3 regions of the Lentibacillus sp. JNUCC-1 genome follow, and region 2 is predicted to be linked to each of the others. Evidence: riboswitches for the same ligand, from Rfam matches in the RefSeq annotation. Region 2 holds a riboswitch; each other region holds the start of a gene.
What was found. A riboswitch is a leader RNA that binds a small molecule or an ion and turns the genes downstream of it on or off. The one in region 2 is predicted to bind thiamine pyrophosphate.
Positions count from the first base shown of each region.

Region 1 (3,274 bases), 300 kb from region 2:
TCGGACAAACCCTTAATCACCTTGCCGGGTTCCGGCTCCAGAAGTATAAACATCGCGGTTGGGATAATGTATTAAAGGAACCGCTTGAAATCAATCGTATGAAGCAAGAAACGCTTGATGCCATGTGGCAGGCAATCACAGATCACAAACAGCCATTTGTGGATTTTCTTAAAAGAAAAGCAGCGTTATTGGGCCAAAAAGAGTTAAGTATGTATGATATTGGAGCCCCGATTTCCAAATCAGAAAAAACGTATTCTTATTCTGAAGGGGCAGACTTTATCGTTAACCACTTCCGGAATTTCAGTCCCAAAATGGCGGATTTTGCTCGAATGGCTTTTGAAAAACGGTGGATTGAGGCTGAAGATCGGGCAGGAAAGCGTCCTGGAGGCTTTTGCACGAGCTTTCCTGATAGTGAACAAACACGTATTTTCATGACGTACTCTGGTACAGCATCAAATATTGCAACGCTTGCACATGAACTTGGGCATGCCTACCATCAGCATGTCATGAATGATATACACGGTTTAAATCAGCGCTATGCTATGAATGTGGCTGAGACAGCTTCTACGTTTGCTGAAATGATTGTGGCTGATGCATCTGTCAACAGTGCTGAGACACCAGAAGAAAAGAAAACTTTGCTCGAAGATAAGATCCAGCGCAGTGTCGCGTTCTTTATGAACATACATGCAAGGTTTTTGTTTGAAACACGATTCTACGAAGAAAGAAAGCGAGGTATGGTCTCTGTTTACAGGTTAAATGAACTAATGATCGAAGCACAGAAAGAAGCGTATTGTGAGGCCATCACAGATTATGATCAAAACTTCTGGGCTTCCAAGCTGCATTTTCATATAACAGGTGTGCCATTCTATAATTTCCCTTATACATTCGGCTATTTATTCAGCTTGGGTCTGTATGCACATGCAAAAAATAAGGGAGGCAGTTTTGAAGAAGATTATATAGCACTTCTTAGAGATACGGGCCGCATGACTGTGGAAGAGTTAGCGATGAAACATCTTAATGTGGATTTAACAAAACCGGATTTCTGGGAGAATGCGATCAAGTTGTGTGTCGCAGATGTAGAGGAGTTTCTCGCTTTATAAACAGAACTTGCCAGTAAGTTGTTTGCCTAAAGAGGATATGTTATACTGAAATTAACAAAAAAAGCGAATAGTTAAGCCTTCAGGGGGAGCCGTATGGCTGAGAGTGGACACAATATGTTCAGACCCTTAGAACCTGTTAGTTAGTACTAGCGTAGGGATGGCGGCTTTTTTGATGGACTTTAAAGCAGTGTGGGCGGAAACTCATCAAGAAGCTTCCCCTTGGCACTGCTTTTTTTGTGCTCTGATATTTTAGAATAGAGCTATTATTAGGGGAGGAAATGTTTTGCAATCGACACGTATATTATTTTTGATTGAAATTTCTATGCTGACAGCATTGGCGTTGGCGCTTGATGTCATACCTTTTCTTAATTTCAAAGTATGGGCAATGGGAGGATCTGTTTCTCTGGCTATGGTACCTGTATTTATTGCTGCTTTCCGCTGGGGCATTAAAGGCGGATTGCTGTCGGGTTTTCTTTGGGGAGTGCTTCAGGTGGCGGTTGGTCAGGCATTTATCGTTCACTGGGCCCAAGCACTTATAGAATACGGTTTAGCATTTACGGTGATTGGTTTTGCCGGTCTCTTTGCCGGCAAGGTCAAGGAGGCAGTGAAATCCGGTAACCAGAAAGGATACTTGACTGCAATCACTTTAGGTGTTGCTCTTGGAAGCGCCCTTCGTTTTTTAGCGCATTATTTTGCTGGCGTTATCTTTTTCGGTTCGGCAATCGAATCACAATCTGCATGGTTGTATTCTTTCTTGTATAATGTCTCATACATGGTTCCAACTGCGATCTTATCAGTTTTGGTCGTGTATTTCTTATTCAGAACACAGCCTAAAACGCTGTTGAAGGCAGCATAACCAAAATCCGCTCACACACGGGCAGTCTGGCAGAATCCAGGCTGCTTTTTTATTGCACCGCTTTTTCTTTGTTTGCATAGGCTGTTAACATACTTGCACAGAAAGGGAGCGGTGAAAGGTGGAATTAACCTTATCCCATTGGTTGTATGGTTTGTTTACACTTGCCATAATTTTAACAATGATATGGCGTAAAGGCGTGGTCTTTCCAACGCTGCTTGGCACATTTATTATTGCTTGGGTATCCAAAGGAAATATGGTTGACGGGTTAACAGCGATTTTTAACGCCAACCTTGTAGCTGCAAAAGAATTGTTTAATATATTTTTGATCATTACGTTTATGCTAGCATTGCTGCATGCGATGCGGGATTTAGGGGCAGATAAACGAATGATTCAGCCTATTGAAAGATTTATGGTCAATGCGCATGTATCTTACTTCATTCTTGCAGGAGTTACCTATGTGATTTCATTATTTTTCTGGCCGACACCAGCTGTACCACTCATTTGTGCTTTGCTTGTTCCGGCCGCGGTCAGGGCGGGCTTGCCGATTATGACAGCGGCAGTAGTTGTTGCATTGTCTGGTCAGGGAATGGCTTTGTCGTCTGACTACATTATGCAAGTGGCTCCTGGGATTTCTGCCAGTTCAGCAGGCGTTGAAACCTCACAAGTAGCAGATCAGGCGCTCATGATGTCTCTTATTGTCGGGGGCGTTGCCATCAGTTTAGCATATATGTTGCACCGAAAACATATGCGGCAATCGGGAGATCCGCTCAATGATCAGGAAATCGAAAACTTGCAGGCGGCGGATTCTGAAACCCATACAACGCGAACGAAGCACAGGGACTTCTGGAGCAAAGCGTTTGCGTTTATTGTGCCACTCGCGCTCCTTATAGTAGTTGTTTATATGATGTCCACAAAACTAACTTCTGGACGCATGGGTGGATTAGAAGGGGGAGATGGGGCTGCGTTTGTTGGCGGCGTTGCTGTTGTCCTTCTTTTGATGGCTACAACTGTATTCGGTAAACAACATGCACTTGATTATATTACAACACACATCACTAATGGTTTTGTTTTTGCTTTTAAAGCAATGGGTCCCGTTATACCAATTGCAGGGTTTTTCTTTCTTGGAAGTTCAGACTTCTCAGGAGATATTTTGGGAATCGAAAATGATGCACCAGCGTTTTTGTTTGACCTTGTGCAATCCACACAAGATTTCTTGCCACAGAATGCATTTCTCGCTGCATTTAGCATTTTGATCATTGGAATGATTACAGGGCTTGACGGTTCAGGCTTTTCCGGGCTGCCTTTAACTGGCGCTCTC
Region 1 covers NZ_WHOH01000001.1:98,526-101,799, reverse strand. Annotated here, with positions in the region: gene JNUCC1_RS00540 (M3 family oligoendopeptidase) at 1-1,100, shown strand, start outside; TPP riboswitch at 1,173-1,275, shown strand; gene thiT (energy-coupled thiamine transporter ThiT) at 1,384-1,956, shown strand; gene JNUCC1_RS00530 (hypothetical protein) at 2,075-3,274, shown strand, end outside.
Region 1: linked by a shared signal. The riboswitch ahead of thiT (energy-coupled thiamine transporter ThiT) and the one ahead of JNUCC1_RS01940 (3-oxoacyl-ACP reductase) in region 2 are both predicted to bind thiamine pyrophosphate.

Region 2 (3,274 bases):
CTTGAACATTTATTGGAAGTAACACCTGAGGAAGCATTGGTTTGTTTTCATGCTGCTTGGAACTATGATTTACTAGGGGAAGAGTCAAGAGCGGTTGTACTTTATGAAAAGGCGCTTCAGTTGGGTTTACCAGATGCCGAACAGGAAAAGACGTTATTGCAGCTTGGCAGTACATACCGTACATTGGGGATTATGATAAAGCAAAGAACGTACTTGAGAAAGGGATCAATCTGTATTCTGATAATCATGCTATCAAGATTTTCTATGCGATGTGTCTTTATAATTTGGAAGAATACCATCAATCAATATCAATATTATTAAATAGTGTGGTGAACACAACACGAAATAAAGATATATTAAACTATAAAAAAGCAATACTCTTCTATTCTACACAGATAGATAAAGTGTGGAGATAATGATGAAAAATGGGTAAGGTATAAACTACAAAATTGTGATATTAGCAGTAAAGGAGGCCTGTTTTAATGAACAGTAAGAAGTTTGTCTTTGTTTATGGCACGTTGAGACAACATGAACGCATCATTATTTCTTAAACCAAGCTTTTCTCGTTTCAAAAGAGGCCTGGACAGCTGGCAGGTTGTATGAGACACGGCATGACTTTCCTGTAATGGAACCGACTAATGAAGATACTGTATTTGGGGAACTGTACAGAGTTTCAGAGGCAACACTGAAAGAGCTGGATGCATTGGAGGGTTATCGAGCAGATGCTTTCGATAACCTGTATGACCGCGTTGAACAGACCGTATACACAGATGCAGGACACTACGAAGCAATTATGTACGTGCTCGCCTCACAAACGGATCAGCTCAAAAAGAATGTGATAAAGGGAGGCGACTGGAAAGTACACCATTTAATCAAACAGCCTTCATTTCTTTACTTTGCCTACGGGAGTTGTATGGATGACGCACGATTTAAAGCGCAGCAGGCAGATCAGTTTTTTACAGATGTTCTCGGGCAAGGAGTACTGAAGGGTTATACACTACGCTTCACACGCAAACAGCATGACGGGGGGCGTGCAGATATTGTTGAAGAGGGAGGTGTTGTTGAAGGGAAGGTGTATCGTGTAACACCTGAAGTTTTGCCTTATTTGTATAAGCGTGAGGGGTTCATGCGGGCATATATCGTCCGGCTGTTGTGTCTGTCGGCTTCCAAAATGAAGAGACTAAGGAGGCGTTGACCTTTATTGTCCGTTATAAAGAGGCTGAAACTGCGCCGCCATGGCATTATATGAAGGAAATTTTAAGAGGCGGGGAATCATGCTGCAGTGAAAAGTATTTGAGCGATTTGCGGGAAAGATATTCGTATATAAAAGGATGAACAGTGTCTAATGTTGCACAAATAAACCATTGTGCTAGAATGAAAGCATACCATATCATAAAACCGATCACTGGGGGAGCGCAAGCTGAGAAGAGGAGACTCTGACCCTTGGAACCTGATCCAGTTAACGCTGGCGTAGGGAAGTGGCGTCTAAATTGAGGCATGAATACATATGCGATCAAACACGTCCACCGTTCCTGGTGGTCTTTTTTTATGGGGAAAGGGGAGAAGGATATCATGAAATTAAATGAACAGATTGTTTTGGTCACAGGTGCGAGCAGAGGGCTAGGAGCGGCAATTGCCAAAGCGTTTGGACACGAGGGCGCAAAGGTGGTCGTGAATTATTTGGCTAGCGAAGATCTGGCTGAAGCTGTGGTACAGGAGATTGGAGCTGACCGTGCTATTGCATTAAAGGCAGATGTGCGCGATCAAGATGCGGTCAAGCTTATGTTTGCCAAAGCCAAAGACCATTTCGGCTCACCGGTGACAACGGTTGTGAATAATGCATTGATTGGCTTTAAATTTAATGGAGATTTGCGCAAACAAATCAATTCGATTGCTTGGGGGACTTCCAAACTCAATTTGAAGGTAGTATTAAAGCAGCACTGAATACGGTCCAAGCAGGTCGTGAAGATATGATTGATGCCGGGTTTGGGCGATTCATCAATATTGGGACTAACTTATTCCAGAATCCGGTTGTTCCCTATCACGACTACAACACAAGCAAGGCTGCACTTCTGAGTTTCACCCGAAATGTTGCGAAAGAACTGGGACCGCATGGTATAACGGTTAATATGGCCTCGGGTGGGCTTCTCGATAAAACGAACGCCAGTGCAGCAACACCTGATGTTGTGTTTGACTTGATTCGAGAGCAAACACCCCTTCAAAAAGTAACATCCCCGGAAGAGGTTGCAGATGCTATTTTGTTTTTCGCATCACCTTGGAGCCGTGGCGTTACCGGACAAAACTTGATTGTTGATGGCGGACTCGTCATGAATTAATATGAAGAAATGCTTTCACTTCTCTCATAATGGTTGTTATTCACTGGAAAAATTGTATAATTATGATAACACATTCCGTGATAGATTCAACGACAAGGGTGGGGTGGACATGACTTTTTCAATTGCAGGGTATGATCCCGAAACAGGTGAACTCGGTGTGGCTGTTCAATCAAAGTTTCTGGGGGTTGGTTCGGTAGTACCGTGGGCAAAATCTGGTGTTGGTGCAGTGGCCACACAATCCTATGCCAATCCCGCCTATGGACCCATGGGACTGGACCTTTTGGAACAGGATAAAAGTGCCCAGGAGACGATCGACATTTTAACATCTCAGGATGAGGGCCGTGCTTATCGTCAGGTTGGTATTGTCGATTCAAACGGGAACGCTGCGACCTTTACTGGTGAACATTGTTATAACTGGGCTGGTGGCAGAACAGGAAAGCATTATGCTGCTCAGGGGAATATTCTTGTTGACGAAAATACAGTCGATAAAATGGCCGAAACATTTGAAAGAACTTCAGGCTCTCTTGCGGATAGGTTGCTTGCCGCTCTAGCTGCGGGGCAGGAAGCAGGAGGCGATAAGCGGGGACAGCAGTCAGCAGCTCTTTATGTGGTGAAAAAGCACGGAGGTTATCTCGGGGTCAATGATCATTATATCGACCTTCGAGTTGATGATCACTCAGAGCCCATCAATGAACTGCAGCGCATCTATCTGCTTCATCAGCTTTATTTTGGTGTGACACAGCCAGATGATGTGCTGTTAGTGAAAGATGAAATAAAAAATGATGTTGCATTTCATTTGCGGCGTCTTGGTTATATTTCTTCTAACAAAATAGATGAAAGTCGTTTAATCGAAGCATTGACTGCCTTCATTCATAAAGAGAATTTCGAAAACAGGGAACTGAAAGAAGGACAGATTGATGCGAAAGTACTGGGTTTTT
Region 2 covers NZ_WHOH01000001.1:395,607-398,880, reverse strand. Annotated here, with positions in the region: gene JNUCC1_RS01955 (tetratricopeptide repeat protein) at 13-321, shown strand; partial or broken gene JNUCC1_RS19115 (gamma-glutamylcyclotransferase family protein) at 548-847, shown strand; gene JNUCC1_RS19110 (gamma-glutamylcyclotransferase family protein) at 836-1,195, shown strand; gene JNUCC1_RS19420 (hypothetical protein) at 1,153-1,335, shown strand; TPP riboswitch at 1,398-1,494, shown strand; partial or broken gene JNUCC1_RS01940 (3-oxoacyl-ACP reductase) at 1,573-2,336, shown strand; gene JNUCC1_RS01935 (DUF1028 domain-containing protein) at 2,446-3,274, shown strand, end outside.

Region 3 (3,274 bases), 140 kb from region 2:
CTCTTAACAGGGTCATCGGGAAGCCTCCCAGGTCGTTAATGTGGCAACGTCCAAGCTTAGAGCATCGATCAGATGTGGCAGGAAGGTGCCCGGACCCTGGACAGCAGGCTGGGCAGCAGCATATTCCGCTGCCAGACCGTAAAAGCGCAAAGCCCCCTGGACCTGTTGCAAGACAGGAGCCTCCGCTGTCAGACAGGCTGTCATAATGGAACCAAGCAGGCAACCGGCACCTGTAATGCTGCTCAGATAGGGATGGCCGCTCGTATTTGTCACATTTGCGTCACCTGTGTGCACCACATCTGTTTCACCGGTTACAACAGCCGTTACGTCATAAATTCCCGCCACTTTCTCAGCAACCTGACGAGCATCACCGCCCCGACAGAATCGACACCTTTAACTGCCCAGGGGATATTTGCCAAATAGGCCATTTCGCCGGCATTTCCTTTAATAACGGTTGGTTTGACTTCAGTTAAAATCCGCTTGATCGCCTCTTGTCTGAAAGGGGTGGCAGCAACACCGACCGGGTCAAGCAGTACTGGAATACCTTTATCGTTAGCGGTCTGTCCCGCTAGGATCATCGAATCCAGTTCATCTTCTGTTAAGGTGCCTATATTAATGAGGACCCCGTCTGCTGCTGAAGCCATGTCACGAGCCTCTTTTTTGGATTTAGCCATAACAGGTGATGCCCCGAAAGCAATCAGACCATTGGCTGACATGTTCATCACGACCTGATTGGTCAAGTGGTGAATAAGCGGATTATGATTTCTAACATACTTGATGACGTGTTCCATTGTTTAATCCTCCTTCATTCTCGGTGCCCAGTGGTTGGTAGGACCGCTCCCTTTTCCGATGTCCAGAGAATGTGTGAGTGCCGCCGTTATATAATGTTTGGCCTTTTCCACCGCCTCAATCAGCGGAATTCCCTGACCCATGTAGGCCGTAATTGCCGCGGAAAGTGTACAGCCTGTCCCATGGGTATTATCCGTATTGATTCTAGGGTTACTGAATACATTAAAATCCAGACCATCATACAACACATCAAGTGCCTCTCCTTTAAGATGGCCGCCTTTAACAAGCGCGGCACCGGCACCATAATCATGGACAAGCTCATAGGCTGCTTTTCTCATGTCATCAGTAGTTGTGATGTTTTTACCGGTCAGCACCTCTGCTTCAGGCACATTCGGTGTCACAACAGTCGCGAGCGGCAGCAATTCTTCCCGCAAAAATTCCTGTGCATCCTCATGAATCAGCGGGTGACCACTTGTCGTGACCATGACAGGATCCATAATATAGGGCGCATCAACATGCCTCATTTTATCTTGGAAAACCTGCATAATCTCTCTGTTTTCGAGCATGCCTGTTTTGAACGCATGTACCGGAATATCATCCAAAATCGAATCAAACTGCTGTTTCAAAAAATCAAGTGGAATATCGTGTGTCGCCTGGACACCAGTCGTATTCTGGGAAACCAGTGTCGTGATCACGGACATGCCGTATGTTTTCAATTCCTGAAACGTCTTCAAATCTGCATGGATGCCGGCTCCGCCTGATGGATCCGTGCCGGCTATCGTAAGCACACAAGTCAGATCATTCATCTTAACAACCTCCCTTATTCAATTTGTGCTGAGGGTCCAGCGCAGATACTCGCGAAACAATGAGTACGCCAATGAGCGCTCCTGAGACACTGCTGACTAGAAATGACGGCATGAAAAACAATGCCCCGACGCTCGTTCCCATTAACAGCTTTGAAAATGGCACTGCAAACAACGCACCAATCATACCTGTTCCGACAATTTCACCGAGCACCGCCCAGCCTTTTTTGCCAAAACGACGATACAGAATACCAGCTAAAAATGCTCCAATCATACCTCCCGGAAAAGCCAGCAATGAACCAAGTCCCAGCATATTACGAAGCAGGCCAATCATAAATGCAATCCCAACTGCCGGTCCTGGCCCAGCATCACCGCCGCCATAACATTCACCGCATGCTGTACCGGATAGGCCTTCGCTACCCCAGCAGGAAACCAGAATAACTGAGCTCCAATCGTTCCAATGGCGACAAACACCGCCATCTTTGTCATGAGACGCGTATCTATTTTCATCATATACCCCTTTCCTCACATCACAATCAGGGGGCCTGTATGTTGTTTGCTGACATTATGGGCTAGGTGCTTGGATAGAATCGGATTTTCGTTTGATAGAATGCAATCTTCATTGGATAGAACCGCTTGCTCGTTTGATAGAATGCAGTCTCCCTTGGATAGAACCGGGATTCCTGTTTAAAAACTTAAAAAGCCAGGTCCTAAAATACGGGACCTGGCTTTGTGCACGGATTAGCTACACTACTTCCCTCCGCTGGCATGATCCAGATCAGGTCCATAGAGTCGAAAAGTGAATACCTTTCTCTCAGCCATTACATATGGCACCCCTAGTAGTTTTTGTTTCATGTGATGTAATTGTTAATTTCATCATAACAGATCAATGGAGAGTTGTCATAGTGAAACATTCTTTTGTGTTATTCGTATGAACCTATTATAGTAGAGAAAGAAGTTTAAACACGTTGAAAGGGGAATACATATGTTCGAGCTCCAAGATCCGCAGCAAAAAATTGCGCCTGAGGCAGTCAAAGTGTGGCGAATCAGCAACACACTGACACATATCATCGTCCTGCTCATAGGTGGAGCCCTCGTCACTGCAGGTCATATATTTGATTGGAAAAACTGGATCAACATCATCTTGATTGTACTTCTGGCACTGGATCTCATTATGGCCATATGGGATATTTTTATCGAACCAGTTCTGACCCAACGCTACTGGCGTTATGACATTACCAGTGAATTCATCCAGACCAGACACGGAATATTTAAAATCAATCATACAGTTGCGCCGATGACAAAGGTCCAGTATGTCACAGCAAAAGAAGGACCGCTGCTCAGACGTTATCATCTGCAAACACTTGAAATTGGCACCATGAATACATCCCTTGCCATCCCGGCCTTGTCAAAGGATGAAGCTGTCACGCTCCGTGCTCAAATCGCAGAATTCGCTAAAATTAAGGAAGTGGATGACGCATGATCACACCAACGCGCATGCATCCCATGAAAATCGTCAGCTCCATGATCAAAATCTTAAGAGATAATATCATTTTTATTTTTATATTTTTCATCGTAAACTTCGGACTCGATGTTCCTACTTATATCAATGTTTTCCGGATTTTGTTTCTCCTGTACATTACGGTAAACGTGATTCACAGCATCTTGTCTTGGTGGAAAAC
Region 3 covers NZ_WHOH01000001.1:536,617-539,890, forward strand. Annotated here, with positions in the region: gene thiE (thiamine phosphate synthase) at 1-16, opposite strand, end outside; gene JNUCC1_RS19120 (hydroxyethylthiazole kinase) at 13-345, opposite strand; gene JNUCC1_RS19125 (hydroxyethylthiazole kinase) at 324-791, opposite strand; gene thiD (bifunctional hydroxymethylpyrimidine kinase/phosphomethylpyrimidine kinase) at 795-1,595, opposite strand; partial or broken gene thiW (energy coupling factor transporter S component ThiW) at 1,597-2,102, opposite strand; TPP riboswitch at 2,331-2,440, opposite strand; gene JNUCC1_RS02595 (PH domain-containing protein) at 2,578-3,075, shown strand; gene JNUCC1_RS02600 (PH domain-containing protein) at 3,072-3,274, shown strand, end outside.
Region 3: linked by a shared signal. The riboswitch ahead of thiW (energy coupling factor transporter S component ThiW) and the one ahead of JNUCC1_RS01940 (3-oxoacyl-ACP reductase) in region 2 are both predicted to bind thiamine pyrophosphate.